Regions from separate parts of the Bradyrhizobium sp. USDA 241 genome, predicted to be linked through region 2. Evidence: predicted binding sites of a transcription regulator. Region 2 holds the regulator's gene; the other holds the start of a gene.
The links. Region 2 encodes LexA, which represses DNA repair genes until DNA is damaged. Its sites were predicted from a motif close to TGTTCNNNNTGTGTTCNG; they were not measured.
Positions count from the first base shown of each region.

Region 1 (7,842 bases), 440 kb from region 2:
CAACCCCATGCACAGTAGGCTGCTTTGAAATTTCATCGGTCGGCCAACAGGTTATGAGTAGTATTTAGATACCTTGAGATGGCGCGCAGCGCCTTCGCGGGGCCATGCAGCCCGGCGCGCGATGCCAAACGAGATCGACAGGCGGTCGCTCCGGACCGACGGATCGGCGCCTGCTGCCCGCATAGGGGCGGCCTCGGCCCATGCCGGAGCCGGGTCCTGGGGGCCTAGTGGATCTTGATCTCGTTCAAGGGCAGGCGGAGCGCGGCGGCGCGCTCTTCACGGTCCTTCCTGCGGAACTCGTTTTCCTTGCGCTCGAACTTCACCATCTCCTTCTGCGCTGCCTCCAGCAGCGGATTGCGTCTGATCGCATCGTGCTGCGTGTCGTTGTCCGTCATGGCCGAGGTCCCCGGAGTTGCGGTCCCATCCCCACAGAAGGCCGGAGACCGCGAAAAGGTTCGGTGCCGCAAGATTGCGGAAACATGACGGCGCAGCGGCCGCGCGGCCTTGATGCGCGGCGGCCTTCGCTCTCGAAGAGCAACACGGCGGATGCCGCTATTTCGGTGGTTGAAGCCCGGGCGATTTGACCCAGTCGTGCAGATGATTGGCGACGTCGGCCTGGCGGGCCTTCTTGAGGAGGGCGTCTCGCTCGGCACCCGGTGGAAGCCTGGAAGCCTGCTGCTGGACCTGCTTCACCCATGCGGAAAGCCGGTCTTGAAGGGTCAGCTGTTGCTTGAAACGTCGCCGCTTGAACATGGCGCTCTCATATCCATACGAGAAGGGCGGGAGAGCTGGTCAACGTTCTCATCACCGATGGTGGCCAAGGTCCGCGCTGTGAGGATCCATTAGGATCCAGAAAAGGATCTGCGTCTGTTCAGTTGTGCGCACAAGGCGAATTGGGCAGCCGAAATGAATATCGGAAATTGACGAGCAGCCTTTCGGCCTGCACCCAATCGTCCGAACCGGGAGCGAATGAATCCATCAATCGCCGTTGCCGGTCCGCGCGCACGGCATGTTGCAGCCCTGCGATCTTCAGCGCGCAGTATGGAAACAGATCTCTGAAAGAGGCCGCTGACGGAGGCGGCGTCCCTTTCTTCAAACGCTGAAAATGAGCGTGTATGCGAAGACTGTTGAAAGGACGCCCAAGGCAACGGTGGTGATCTTAAAAACGAGGACCGCGGTCAAGCTGCACCCTCCTATGATTCAAATCACGTGAATCCTACGCCTAAAGCATGATCGGGGAAAGTGCGCAGCGGCTTTCCGAAAAGATCAGCGTTCTTCAGGCAGGAAACCGTCTCGAGATAACGACCAAGGTGGATGCCGCCGGTCTGGCGAAGCTCAAGGAAGTCTTGGGCGTGACGAGGAGATTTTGAATCTCCTGCAATGAAAGAGGCTGCCCACTGAGGCGGCCTTACCTTTCACGTCGGTGCCCTTAGACCGGGCGACCGTAGCCACTCACTGATGTGCGAGCCGGTTTCAGCCAGCCGGGCTTTGCGGATTGCACGCTCCCGCTCAATGCCTGGTGGAAGCAGTTTGGCTTGCTCGCGCTGGCGCAGGGCCTCGGCGACAAGGCGTTCTTCAAGGGATGTGGTTTGTTTGATGCGGCGTCGCAGGTGCATGGCGTTAGCTCCTGTCCAGAGGCATGAGGCGGGATCGCCGCGATGGCGTTCTCGTCACCGATCCATGCCCAGGGGCGCGCGGTGACGGCTTCTTGTTAACACCTGTGGCAGACCGAATCTGGTCAAGTTTGACCACTCGCCCCCGGCGAATTTGGATATTCCTAAATCCAGCTTGGGACGCGGGGGGGCAAATACGGACAGTACCCGCATCCGTAAAAGAACATATTGCGAACCTGGAACAAATGGGGTACATTGCTTTTATCGCCGAGCTGCCTCGCAACCGTTTGTCCCTCACGCGAATCCTCGCCATAAGGAGCACGACCCAATGTCCGCAACTGCCTTGCGTATCGTCGAAGGATCTTCAATGGACAAGAGTAAAGCTCTGGCCGCCGCGCTCTCCCAGATCGAGCGACAGTTCGGCAAGGGCTCGGTGATGAAGCTCGGCAAGAACGACCGGTCCATGGACATCGAGGCGGTGTCCTCCGGCTCGCTCGGGCTCGACATCGCGCTCGGCATCGGCGGCCTGCCCAAGGGGCGTATCGTCGAGATCTACGGGCCGGAATCCTCGGGCAAGACCACGCTGGCGCTGCATACGGTGGCGGAAGCGCAGAAGAAGGGCGGCATCTGCGCCTTCATCGACGCCGAGCACGCGCTCGACCCGGTCTATGCCCGCAAGCTCGGCGTCAACATCGACGAGCTCCTGATCTCGCAGCCCGACACCGGCGAGCAGGCGCTGGAAATCTGCGACACGCTGGTGCGCTCGGGCGCGGTCGATGTGATGGTGATCGATTCGGTCGCGGCGCTGGTGCCGAAGGCCGAGCTCGAGGGCGAGATGGGCGATGCGCTGCCGGGTCTGCAGGCCCGCCTGATGAGCCAGGCGCTGCGCAAGCTGACGGCCTCCATCAACAAGTCCAACACCATGGTGATCTTCATCAACCAGATCCGCATGAAGATCGGTGTGATGTACGGCTCGCCCGAAACCACGACCGGCGGCAATGCGCTGAAATTCTACGCCTCCGTCCGCCTCGACATCCGCCGCATCGGCGCGATCAAGGAGCGCGACGAGGTGGTCGGCAACACCACGCGCGTCAAGGTGGTGAAGAACAAGCTGGCGCCGCCCTTCAAGCAGGTCGAGTTCGACATCATGTACGGCGAGGGCGTCTCCAAGATGGGCGAGATCCTCGATCTCGGCGTCAAGGCCGGCATCGTCGAAAAGTCCGGCGCCTGGTTCTCCTATGACAGCCAGCGCCTCGGCCAGGGCCGCGAGAACTCGAAAGCGTTCCTGAAGGCCAATCCCGACATCACCGCCAAGATCGAGACCTCGATCCGCCAGAACTCCGGCCTGATCGCCGAGCAAATTCTCGCCGGCACGCCGGAGCGCGACGCCGACGGCGAGGAGCCGGCGGAAGAGTAAGCCTTACCGCGAAGAGTTTTCGCGAGGAGCGGGCGCTGAGGACGTTGAGTTGCCGACGTCATCGGCGCCCGTTTCGTTTTGCGCGAGGGGGGCGCGCCGCTACCTCAAAGGTGCACTCCCTCTCCCGCTTGCGGGAGAGGGCCGGGGAGAGGGTGTTTCTGCAATGGGACACTCCCCAAGAGGAAAAGCCCTCACCCGGCGCTTCGCGCCGACCTCTCCCGCAAGCGGAAGAGGTGAACGAGCCGCCGCGGTCATCGATTCAACCTAAGGCCATTCCGTTTTAGGTCGAAGCCGTAGAGCGGATTGGCCGTGCGATGCGCGAAGCCATTGCCCGGTGCAATCCACCACTGTTCGTCTCTGCGGAAGCCGAAGCGGTGGGTTGCGCCGGCGGACCGTGCTTCGCACAGCCGCCTGCCCACCACCCACCGATTCCTTATTCCGCCGCTTCCGCGTAGTCGCTCACCGGCGGGCACGAGCACACCAGGTTGCGGTCGCCATAGACGTTGTCGACACGGCCCACCGGGCTCCAGTACTTGTCGGTGCGCGAGCTGCCCGCGGGGAAGCAGCCTTCGCTGCGGGTGTAGGCGCGATTCCAATCGTCATCCGCGATGTCATGCACCGTGTGCGGGGCGTGGCGCAGCGGGGATGCCTCGATCTTGAAGCGGCCGGCCTCGACCTCGGCGATCTCCTTCCGGATCGCGATCATGGCATCGCAGAAGCGGTCCAGCTCCGCCTTCGATTCCGACTCGGTCGGCTCGATCATCAGCGTGCCCGGCACCGGGAAGCTCATGGTCGGGGCGTGGAAGCCGTAATCGATCAGGCGTTTTGCGATGTCGTCGACGGTGACGCCTGAGGTCGTCTTCAGCGCGCGCGGATCGACGATGCACTCATGCGCGACGCGGCCCTTCGCGTTCTTGTAGAGCACCGGGAAGTGCGCATCGAGGCGCGCTGCGATGTAATTGGCGTTGAGGATCGCGATCTCGGTCGCGCGCTTCAGGCCTTCACCGCCCATCATCAGGATGTAGATGTAGGAGATGGTGAGGATCGAGGCCGAGCCGAACGGCGCCGCCGAGACCGCGCCGACCGGAGCGTCAGCTTGCGTGACCGGATGCCCGGGCAGGAACGGCGCAAGATGCGCCTTGACGCCGATCGGGCCCATGCCGGGACCGCCGCCGCCATGCGGGATGCAGAAGGTCTTGTGCAGGTTGAGATGGCTGACATCGGCGCCGTAATCGCCGGGCCTGCTGAGGCCGACCTGCGCGTTGAGGTTGGCGCCGTCGAGATAGACCTGGCCGCCATGGGAGTGGACGATGTCGCAGATCTCGCGGATATGCTCCTCGAACACGCCGTGGGTCGAGGGATAGGTGATCATGATTGCGGCGAGATCGCTCGAATGCTTCTCGGCCTTGGCGCGGAGGTCGTTGACGTCGACGTCGCCGTTCTTCTCGCAGGCGACCACCACCACGTCCATGCCGGCCATCGCGGCCGAGGCCGGGTTGGTGCCGTGGGCGGAGGAGGGGATCAGGCAGATCTTGCGATGCGCTTCGCCGCGCGCGACATGATAGCCGCGGATCGCGAGCAGCCCGGCATATTCGCCCTGCGCGCCCGAATTCGGCTGCAGCGAGATCGCGTCATAGCCGGTGATGTCGCACAGCCACTTCTCCAGCCGCGCGAACAGCGCGTGATAGCCGGCGGCCTGCTCGCGCGGCACGAACGGGTGCAGCGTCGCAAACTCCGGCCAGGTCAGCGGCATCATCTCGGTGGTTGCGTTCAGCTTCATGGTGCAGGATCCCAGCGGGATCATGGCGCGGTCGAGCGCGAGATCGCGATCGCTGAGCTTGCGCATGTAGCGCAGCATCTCGGTCTCCGAGCGATGCGCATGGAAGACCGGATGGGTGAGGAACGGGGTGGTGCGCTTCAGCGTCTCCGGCAGCGCCTCGCGCGTCCCGGCGTCGATCTCGGCATAGGCGAAGGTGCCGCCGAAGGCGCGCCAGACCGCTTCCACCGTCGCCGGCGTCGTGGTCTCGTCGAGCGCGATGCGTAGCGCGGTGTCACTGATGCCCAGATTGATCTTTTCGGCCGCGGCGCGCGCGACGATCTCGGCGCGCCTGGCGCCGGCATCGACGCTCAGCGTGTCGAAGAAGCTGTCGGACTGCGGCGCGAAGCCGAGCTTGCGCAGGCCGCTCGCGAGCACGGCGGTTCGGCGATGCACGTTGCGCGCGATCTGGGTGAGGCCCTCGGGGCCGTGATAGACCGCATACATCGAGGCGATCACGGCGAGCAGCACCTGCGCGGTGCAGATGTTGGAGGTCGCCTTCTCGCGGCGGATGTGCTGCTCGCGGGTCTGCAGCGCGAGGCGGTAGGCAGGCATCCCGCGGGAATCGATGGAGAGGCCGACGATGCGGCCGGGCAGCGAGCGCTTCAGCGCATCGCGCACCGCCATATAGGCCGCGTGCGGCCCGCCATAGCCCATCGGCACGCCGAAGCGCTGCGCCGAGCCGATCGCGATGTCGGCGCCGAGCTCGCCGGGCGAGGCCAGCAGCGTCAGCGCCAGCAGGTCGGCGGCAACGATCGCAAGCGCGCCCTTGGCCTTCAGCGCCGCAATCGCGGGCCTGAGGTCGCGCAACGCGCCCGACGATCCCGGATATTGCAGCAGCGCGCCGAGCACGTCAGTCTCAGCGAGATCGGTGAGGGGATCGCCGACGATCAGGGTCCAGCCCAGCGGCTCGGCGCGGGTCCGCATCACGGCCAGCGTCTGCGGATGCACGTCCTTGTCGACGAAGAAGGCCTTCGCCTTCACCTGCGAGTGCCGCTCGGCGAGCGCCATGGCCTCGGCGGCGGCGGTCGCTTCGTCGAGCAGCGAGGCATTGGCGACGTCGAGCCCGGTGAGGTCGCAGATCATGGTCTGGAAGTTGAACAGCGCCTCCAGCCGGCCCTGGCTGATCTCGGGCTGGTAGGGCGTATAGGCCGTGTACCAGGCCGGATTCTCCAGAATGTTGCGCTGGATCACCGCGGGCAGGATCGTGCCGAAATAGCCCTGGCCGATCAGCGAGGTGAAGACCTGGTTCTGGGCTGCGAGCTCGCCCATATGCGCGATCGCCTCAGTCTCGCTGAGCGGCTTGCCGAGGTCGAGCGGGGCGGCCTGCCGGATCGACGCCGGCAGCGTCTCCGCCATCAGCGCGTCCACGCTTTTCGCGCCGACGGTCTCCAACATTGCGGTGACGTCGCGCGCCGAGGGGCCGATGTGGCGGCGGACGAAAGAGGCGGCGGTATCGCCGTTGGATTTGCGGTGCGCGGTCATCATGGGTCCTCGCTTCAGGTCATCTGTCGTCGTCACGCCCCTCAGTTCAGGGGCAGTCGCACAAGCGGATCACGTTCCTTCGGCACCACCGTGCCACAAACTCGTCATGCCCGGGCTTGTCCCGGGCATCCACGTTCTTCGTGCCGCGAGGAGGCCGTGGATGGCCGGGACAAGCCCGGCCATGACGATGTGGAGACATCGCGCGTACGCCCTCATCTGCGATACTCCTGCGCCTTCGCGGGCCATGGCGATGTGGAAAGATCGCGCTTCATCTCACGCCGTATGCGCCTTGTAGGCGGCTTCATCCATGAGGCCGCCGAGTTCGCTCTTGTCGGCAATCTTGATCTTGAAGAACCAGGCTTTGCCCTGCGCATCCGAGTTCACCAGCGCCGGCTCGGCGGCCAGCGCCTCGTTGGCCTCGAGCACTTCGCCTGTAACAGGCGCGTAGACGTCGGAGGCGGCCTTCACCGATTCCACGACGGCGGCGGCTTCGGCCTTCTTCAAGCTCCGGCCGACCTTGGGCAATTCGACGAACACGACGTCGCCGAGCTGCTGCTGGGCGTAATCGGTGATGCCGACCGTGGCGGTATCGCCGTCGATCGCGAGCCATTCGTGGTCGGAGGTGTACAGCGTCGTGGTCATTGTCTTGTCCTCAGCGTTTGTAGGTGTTTTTCACGAAGGGCATGGCGGCGACTGCGAGCGGCAGGCGCTGGCCGCGCACCTCAGCGAAGAGTTTGGTGCCGAGCGCGCTCAAATTCGTCGGCACATAGCCCATCGCGACCGGCGCATTCAGGCTCGGGCCGAAACCGCCCGATGTGACCTTGCCGATCGGCTCGCCGCCGGCCTGATCCGCAAACAGCAGCGCGCCCTCGCGCACCGGTGCGCGGCCCAGGGCGAGCAGGCCGACACGGCGGCGGGACGCGCCGTTGTCGAAATGCGCAAGGATCTTCCCGGCACCGGGAAAGCCGCCGGCGCGCATCCCGCCGCTGCGACGGCTCTTCTGCACCGACCATTCCAACGCGGCCTCGACCGGCGTGGTCGCGGTGTCGATGTCGTGGCCGTACAGGCAAAGCCCGGCCTCGAGGCGGAGGCTGTCGCGGGCGCCGAGGCCGATCGGCAGCACGTCCGGGTTTTCGAGCAGCGTTTTTGCCAGACGCTCCGCATCGGCCGCGGGGACCGAGATCTCGAACCCGTCCTCGCCGGTATAGCCGGAGCGCGAGACGAAGCATTGGATGCCGGCGACCTCATGCGGGCCGGCATCCATGAATGTCATGGACGGCGCCTCTGCACACAATTTCGCCAGCGCCGCTTCCGCCTTCGGGCCCTGCAGCGCGATCAGCGCGCGGTCGGCCAGAGAATCGATGACGCAGTCGTCCGCGAGATGCGCGCGCAGATGCGCCTCGTCCGCGTCCTTGCAGGCCGCGTTGACGACCAGGAACAGGTGGTCGCCGAAATTGGCGACCATGAGATCGTCGAGAATCCCGCCGTCCGCATTGGTGAACTGGGCGTAG
Region 1 is NZ_JBMGPZ010000005.1:4,217,661-4,225,502, reverse strand. It holds gene ABIF91_RS42360 (hypothetical protein) at 225-395, opposite strand; gene ABIF91_RS42355 (hypothetical protein) at 553-753, opposite strand; gene ABIF91_RS42350 (hypothetical protein) at 1,416-1,616, opposite strand; gene recA (recombinase RecA) at 1,942-3,030, shown strand; gene gcvP (aminomethyl-transferring glycine dehydrogenase) at 3,464-6,331, opposite strand; gene gcvH (glycine cleavage system protein GcvH) at 6,605-6,973, opposite strand; gene gcvT (glycine cleavage system aminomethyltransferase GcvT) at 6,984-7,842, opposite strand, start outside.
Region 1: recA (recombinase RecA) is a predicted target of LexA. The motif match lies at 1,833-1,850, and genes of this name have one in related genera.

Region 2 (7,842 bases):
CCGCGGATCACATGGGTGACGCCCATGTCGTGGTCGTCGACCACCACGGCGAGCATATAGGTCGGGTTGCCGTCGCCTCGGAGCAGGACGAGATCGTCAAGGTTCTCGTTCTGCCAGACCACGCGTCCCTGGACCTGGTCCTCGATCACGGTCTCGCCAGTCTGCGGCGCGCGCAGGCGGATGGTGGGCTTCACGTCTGCGGGGGCCGTCGCGGGATCGCGGTCGCGCCACATGCCGTCATAGAGGCGGGTGCGCCCCTCGGCGCGCGCCTTCTCGCGCATGGCGGCGAGCTCCTCGGCCGTGGCGTAGCAGCGGTAGGCCTTGCCGTCGGCCAGCAGCTGCTCGGCGACCTCGCGGTGGCGGGCGGCGCGGGCGAACTGGTAGATGACCTCGCCGTCCCAGCCGAGCTCCAGCCATTTCAGGCCGTCGAGGATGGCGGCGATGGCGGCCTCGGTGGAGCGCTCCCGGTCGGTGTCCTCGATCCGAAGCAGCATCTTGCCGCCGTGCTTCTTCGCATAAAGCCAGTTGAACAGCGCTGTGCGGGCCCCCCCGATATGAAGGAAGCCGGTCGGCGAGGGAGCGAAGCGGGTGACGACGGAATCGGTCATTCTTGGCAGGGCCTATGCATTGGAGGCGGTGGTGTATAGCAGGACCGGAGCATAACTAAAGCCCGACGGCGGACATGCTAGGCCTTGGCTCAGCCACGCGAATTTGGCAGAAGGGCCGCTGATTTCCCTACAGGATTTTCGTGATGACAGAACCGGTGGCGACTGAGGTTGGGCGCGATTTCATTCGTGACATCATCCAGGCCGACCTCGATCAGGGCAAATACAAGGAGATCGTGACCCGGTTCCCGCCGGAGCCGAACGGCTATTTGCACATCGGCCACGCCAAGTCGATCGCACTCAACTTCGGCATCGCCCAGGAGTTTCCGGGCCGCTGCCATCTGCGCTTCGACGACACCAACCCGGTCAAGGAGGAGCAGGAGTATATCGATTCCATCCAGGCCGACGTGCGCTGGCTCGGCTTCGACTGGGGCAAGAACCTGTTCTTCGCCTCGGATTATTTCGACCGCCTGTACGAATGGGCGGAGCAGCTGATCCGCGACGGGCTCGCCTATGTCGACGACCAGACCCAGGAGGAGATCCGCCTCTCGCGCGGCACGCTGACCGAGCCCGGCAAGAACTCGCCGTTCCGCGACCGCAGCGTGGACGAGAACCTCGACCTGTTCCGCCGCATGAAGGCCGGCGAATTCCCGAACGGCGCGCGCGTGCTGCGGGCCAAGATCGACATGGCCGCGGGCAACATCAACCTGCGCGACCCCGTGCTGTACCGCATCCTGCATGCGCATCATCCGCGCACCGGCACCAAGTGGAGCATCTATCCGAGCTACGATTATGCGCATGGCCAGTCGGATGCGATCGAGGGCATCACGCATTCGATCTGCACGCTGGAGTTCGAGGACCACCGGCCGCTCTACGACTGGTTCATCGAGAAGCTGCCGGTGCCGTCCAAACCGCACCAGTATGAATTCGCGCGGCTGAACCTGACCTACACGCTGCTGTCCAAGCGCGTGCTGACCCAGCTCGTCCGCGACGGCCATGTCGCGGGCTGGGACGATCCGCGCATGCCGACCATGGCGGGCATGCGCCGCCGCGGCGTGCCGCCGGCCGCGCTGCGCGAATTCGTCAAGCGCATCGGGGTCGCCAAGGCCAACAGCGTGGTCGACGTCGGCATGCTGGAGTTCTGCATCCGCGAGGAGCTGAACCGCACGGCGCAGCGCCGCATGGCGGTGCTGAAGCCGCTGAAGGTCGTGATCGAGAACTATCCGGAAGGGCAGACCGAGGAGCTCGAGGCGATCAACCATCCCGACGACGCTAGCGCCGGCACGCGCAAGATCACGTTCGGCCGCGAGCTCTATATCGAGCAGGACGACTTCATGGAGAACCCGCCGAAGAAGTTCTTCCGTCTGTCGCCGGGCACCGAGGTGCGGCTGCGCTATGCCTATTTCGTCAAGTGCACCGGCGTGATCAAGAACGACGCGGGGGAAGTGGTGGAGCTGCGCTGCACCTACGATCCCGCGACCAAGGGCGGCAACGCGCCCGACGGCCGCAAGGTCAAGGCGACCATGCACTGGCTGCCGGCGGCGACCTCGACGCCGGCGGAGATCCGCATCTACAACCAGCTGTTCGCAAATCCGAGCCCTGATGCCTCTAACTTTGCGGCCGATCTCAATCCGAACTCGCTGGAGATCCTGTCCGATGCGCGGGTCGAGGCTTCCGTTGCGGAGAGCAATTCGACCGCGCCGATGCAGTTCGAGCGCCAGGGCTATTTCGTACGTGACAAGGACTCGACCTCCGGCAAACCGGTGTTCTCGCGCACCATCGGCCTGCGCGACACGTTCGCGAAGGAAGTCGCGAAAGGTTGATGCGCAATGAGCAGCGAAGCAGACGCCATCGTTTCCGCCGTCATCGCGAAATGGTGCGCCGGCTTTGCCAAGCTCGACGCCGTGGCGCTGTCGTCGCTCTATGCGAAGGATGCGTTCTTCTTCGGCTCCAACCCCAAACTCTATCGGGGCAGGGACGGCGTCGCCGATTATTTCAACGGGCTGCCGCGGTGGCGCAAGCCGAGCGCGGCCTTTTCCGACGTGCAGGCGGCGAAGACCGGCTCCGATCTGATCAACATGGCTGCGACCATCGCGTTCGATCTCGCCGGCGAGCGGGACGATCTCGTCGTCAAGATGAGCTGGGTCCTCATCCGCGAGGACGGCGACTGGAAGATCGTCAATCATCACGCCTCGTCGCAGGCGCCCCTGATCTGATTGGCCATCTGCGTCAGTTTTGTCATTCCGGGATGGCCCGAAGGGCCAGGCCCGGAATCCATAACCCCAGCTCGTGGTTATGGATTCCGGGCTCGCGCCAAGTGGCGCGCCCCGGAATGACATCCGAACAAGAACCCGAGGTCTCTTGCTGCGTTGAGGTAGATTCCAAACAAGGATCCCGCCATGCAGAACATCGCAGAGCATATGGAAGTCATCGGCGCCGACGGCGTCCATGTCGGCACCGTCGATCGTGTCGAGGGCAACCGCATCAAGCTGACCAAGAAGGACAGCGGCGAGGGCAGCCACAAGGGTCACCATCATTTCATCGACAAGGGCCTCGTTGCCGACGTCGAAGGCAACAAGGTCCGGCTGTCGGCCAAGGCCTCGGTCGCGGTGACGATGGAAGAGGAAAAGTAGCGCCGCGACGCCCGTTCCTGATCTGTACCGCTATTCGGCCGGTCGCACGTTCCGGTAGCCTCCGCACCCGTCGCGTATCGTAAGGTGCAGGGGAATGGCGGAGGCGAACCGGCCAGTGCGCTCCCAGGGAGTTGCGGGGACGTGGCCGGTCGGCCGCGCCGCACCGGCCGGCGGCTTTGCGCCGGCGGGCCTTGGCGTCTGGCCGGCTATCGTCGAAACGCTGCGCGAATGGGCCCGCGCTGAGGCCGGCCCTGGCCGGCTGCTGCCCTGGGTGCCGGTCGCCTTTGGTGGCGGCATCGCGCTGTATTTCGCCGCCGATCATGAGCCGGTGTTGTGGGTCGTTGTGGCGACGGCGGCCGTTCTCGCGCTTGGCGCGGTCCTGCTGCGACGGAGCCGGCTGTTTGCTCCTGTGATCATGCTCGCGGCAGTCGCGGCCGGCTTTGCCATGGCGACCTGGAAGACGGCGCGCATCGCCCACACCGTGCTCGCCAAGCCGCTTTATTCGGTGGCGCTGTCCGGCTTTGTGGAGGCGCGCGACATCCGCGAGCGCACCGATCTCGTGCTGCGCGTCAGCGCGATGGAGGCGCAGCGCAGTGACGTCAAGCTCGACCGCGTGCGTCTTTCGGTGCGCAAGGGGACGGCACCGGAGGTCGGCAGCTTCGTGCAATTGAAGGCGCGGCTGCTGCCGCCGATCTCGCCGGTGCGCCCCGGCAGCTACGATTTCTCGCGCGACATGTTCTTCCAGGGCATCGGCGCCTCCGGCTTCGTGATGGGCGCGATCACGGCCGCGCCGCCGCCGGATGCCGTCGGCTCGCGGCTGCGCTACGCGGCCTTCATGCAAGGCTTGCGCGATGCGATCGATGCCCGCATCCGTGCGACGCTCGAAGGCGATAATCGCGCGATCGCGACCGCGCTGCTGACGGGGCGGCGCGATGCGATCACCGCGCCCGTCAACGACGCGATGTTCGTCTCGGGGCTCGGCCATGTGCTGTCGATCTCCGGCTATCACATGGCGGTCGTCGCCGGCGTCGTGTTCTTCGCGGTTCGCGCGCTGCTGGCGCTGATTCCGGGGCTGGCGGCCGGCTTCGCCATCAAGAAATGGTCGGCGGCCGCTGCGCTTGTTGCGGCTGCGTTCTACCTGCTGCTGTCCGGCGCCGAGGTCGCGACGCAGAGATCATTCTTCATGACGGCGGTGGTTTTGATCGCCGTGATGGTTGATCGCCGCGCCATCACGTTCCGGACGCTGGCGGTGGCCGCGCTGATCGTGCTCGCCGTCGCGCCCGAGGCGCTGGTTCATCCGAGTTTCCAGATGTCCTTTGCGGCAACGCTCGGGCTGGTGGCGCTGGTGCAGATCGGCATGCCGAACCTGCTCGCATCGCCTGATCATTCCGCAACGGCGCGCATCGCGCTGTGGGGCGGCCGCGAGATCGCGATGCTGTTCCTGGCCTCGTTGATCGCGGGGCTTGCGACCACGCCCTATGCCGCCTTCCACTTCCACCGCGTGACGCCGTACGGCGTGCTCGCCAATCTCGGCGCGATGCCGGTGGTCTCGGCGCTGGTGATGCCGGCGGGGCTGTTGGGGCTGCTCGCAGCGCCATTCGGGCTCGACGGCGCGTTCTGGTGGCTGATGGGGATCGGCATCGAGTGGATGGTTGCGGTCTCGCGCTGGGTGGCGGCACTGCCCGGTGCCGTCGGCCGCATTCCCGCGTTCGGGATCGCGCCGCTGATCGCGGCGAGCCTCGGGATCATCGTGATGGGGCGTTGCGCACGCCCCTGCGCTGGTCCGGTGCCCTGGTGCTGCTTGCCGCGATCCTCTGGGCGATGTCGGTGCGGCAGCCCGACATCCTGATTGCCGGGGATGGCGCGAGCGTCGCCGTGCGGGGCCGGGACGGGCGGCTGCATGTGATCCGCGCCAGCAAGGATGGCTTCCTGCTGAGGGAGTGGTTGGCTGCCGATGCCGATCCGCGCGATGCCGGCAGCGCCTCGTTGGCCGACGGTGTCTCGTGTGACGAGTCCGGCTGCGTGACGCCGCTCGCGGACGGACGGCTTGTCGCGTTGGCGTTGCGCAGCGAGGCGCTGGCTGATGATTGCAGCCGCGCTGCGCTGGTGGTGACGGCGCGGCCTACGCCGCCCGATTGCGCGGCGATGGTGGTCGACAGGCCACGGCTCGCCAGTCAGGGCGCGCTGGCTCTGACGCAGAGCGGTGACGGCTTCTCGGTTCGGGCGGTGAGGGCGAGAGGCACAAGCCGCCCCTGGCTGCCGGCCGGCGCCGGCGAGGGGGATTTCGACGGCAGCCTTGCGCCGAAGACGGCCGTGCCCCGCAACCGGGACGCAACGCCATCGGAGACGGACAGACGGACTTGCAGGCGGACGATTGAGGAGCGATGCGGGGGAGGTCGATCGGACCGGATTTCGCAGGACGCAACCCATACCATCTCGCCGGCCTCGGCCGGCGATGGCATTTCATTCCTGGCCCACGACCATCGGCCGGGGGCGACGACGTCAGCCGATCGGCAGACGCGTGATTGTGGACCGCGTGTCGGCGACGATCTGCGGCTTGTGCTCGCGCTCGCCAACCGGCTGGGTCACCGGCAGTTGCAGCACGGTCGCGCGCTGGCCTTCGACGAGCTGTGTCACCAGCACGTATTTGCCGTCGGGAAATTCGATCGCGTCATGATGGCGATCGGGAATGTGCGGGTCGATCTTGCCGAACTTGCCGACGCGGGAGTTCACGGTACGCGTCCAGATCCAGCGATTGTCGTAACGGACGTTGTCGGCGAAAGCGAGCTCCGTTCCCGGCAGCAAGCAGACCGCGACGGAGAGATCGGCTTCGGAGGCGAAGCCGCGCGTCGAGGTGCCACGGAAGGTTGTCGTGACGATCGTCTCGCCGACTTCGGCGGGGCGCGTCGCGACGGCATGCAGGCTGTAGTCACACATCGGGTGCTCCTCATGCGAAGATAGCAACCCGCACCTCTTTTGGAGGCGCAGGCCTCTATCAGGTGGAAGCACGCAACGTTCTGCTTCGTTGTAGGCAAATCTGCGGCTGCGTCCGCAAGCCGCGATCACATTATCTTTCCCGGATTCGATAGGAACAAAGCCGACGCCTGTGAATTCGGAAGGCGCGTGTCAGTGCCTCGCGGGCGCCGACCAGCCTGAGTATTGCCGCTCGCTTGCCGAATGGCGGTGCGATTGTATGGCAGTGGCTTACGTCGCCGATGCTGCGATCGGCGCCGCAACATCGTCCATGATAAGTCTGGCGCATCACGTCCCTTCGCACTCTCAGGCCGCGACGCGATGATGCGTTGTGCGGCGTGTCGAGGATGTGGCGCCGAAAGAGGGGGCCGGACCATCTGAGCAGAACCGGAAAAACCATCCAGCCGGAGCGGATAGCGATCCGCTCCAATAGATATCGAACGACCGCTCAATACTTGCGGTAAAGCCCGATCAGCTTGCCCTGGATCTTCACGCGGTTCGGCGGAAGAATACGGACCTCATAGGCGGCATTGGCGGGCTCGAGCGCGATAGAGGCGCCGCGGCGGCGGAAGCGCTTGAGCGTGGCTTCCTCGTCGTCGATCAGCGCTACCACGATGTCGCCGGTATCGGCGCTCTCGTTGCGCTGGATCAGCGCCATGTCGCCGTCGAGGATGCCGGCCTCGACCATCGAATCGCCGCGCACCTCGAGCGCGTAGTGCTCGCCCGAGCCGAGCATGTCGGGCGGCACGCTGATGGTGTGGCTGCGGGTCTGCAGCGCCTCGATCGGCGTGCCGGCCGCGATGCGGCCCATCACGGGCACCGCGACGGGACGCTCGCCCTCGTCCACAGGCGGGCTGGAGGTCGCGCGCACCTTGCCGAGATTGCCCTCGATGACGCTCGGCGTGAAGCCGCGGCGACTGCCGGCGGCGGCCTGCAGCTCGGGCAGCTTGATCACCTCGATGGCGCGGGCGCGGTTGGGCAGGCGGCGGATGAAGCCGCGCTCCTCGAGCGCAGTGATCAGGCGATGGATGCCTGACTTCGAGCGCAGGTCGAGCGCATCCTTCATCTCGTCGAAGGACGGCGGCACGCCGCTTTCCTTCAGACGTTCGCTGATGAATCGCAGAAGCTCGTATTGTTTGCGCGTCAACATCTCGACCAAAGTCCCCCGGTTGATGTCGTTCGAGTCCGAGACGAGGAAGTCAGCGATAAGCCGCTACATCCTCGAAACAAATCATGAACGGACACTATATGTTCGATATGTGTTCCGCAACTGCTTAATTTACGGTGAACAGAGCCAAGCTCGCGCGATGCGTGTGGCCGTGCAGCTCAGGCGGGCAGGCGCAACACCTCGCAAGGCGTGCCGGCCTCGGCCCTCGGCGCGAACGGTGCGCGCACGAGAAGTACCTGCGCCGCAGCGAGATTCGCAAGCAGAGAGGAGTCCTGATGGCTCACGGGAACGGCGACGAACGCGCCGTCGTCACGCTGTTTCAGGCGCGCACGCAGATAGTCCTCGCGCTGGTCGTTGGCATCGAGATCGCGGCCCAGCACGGCGCGCTCGCGGCGATGATGAATCACTGAACGGCCCGACAGCGCGCGAATCAGCGGCACCATGAACAGGAAGGCGCACACGT
Region 2 is NZ_JBMGPZ010000005.1:3,780,496-3,788,337, reverse strand. It holds gene gltX (glutamate--tRNA ligase) at 1-608, opposite strand, end outside; gene ABIF91_RS40200 (glutamine--tRNA ligase/YqeY domain fusion protein) at 752-2,428, shown strand; gene ABIF91_RS40195 (YybH family protein) at 2,435-2,821, shown strand; gene ABIF91_RS40190 (DUF2171 domain-containing protein) at 3,005-3,238, shown strand; partial or broken gene ABIF91_RS40185 (ComEC/Rec2 family competence protein) at 3,333-5,590, shown strand; gene ABIF91_RS40180 (hypothetical protein) at 5,741-6,175, opposite strand; gene lexA (transcriptional repressor LexA) at 6,660-7,361, opposite strand; gene glp (gephyrin-like molybdotransferase Glp) at 7,538-7,842, opposite strand, start outside.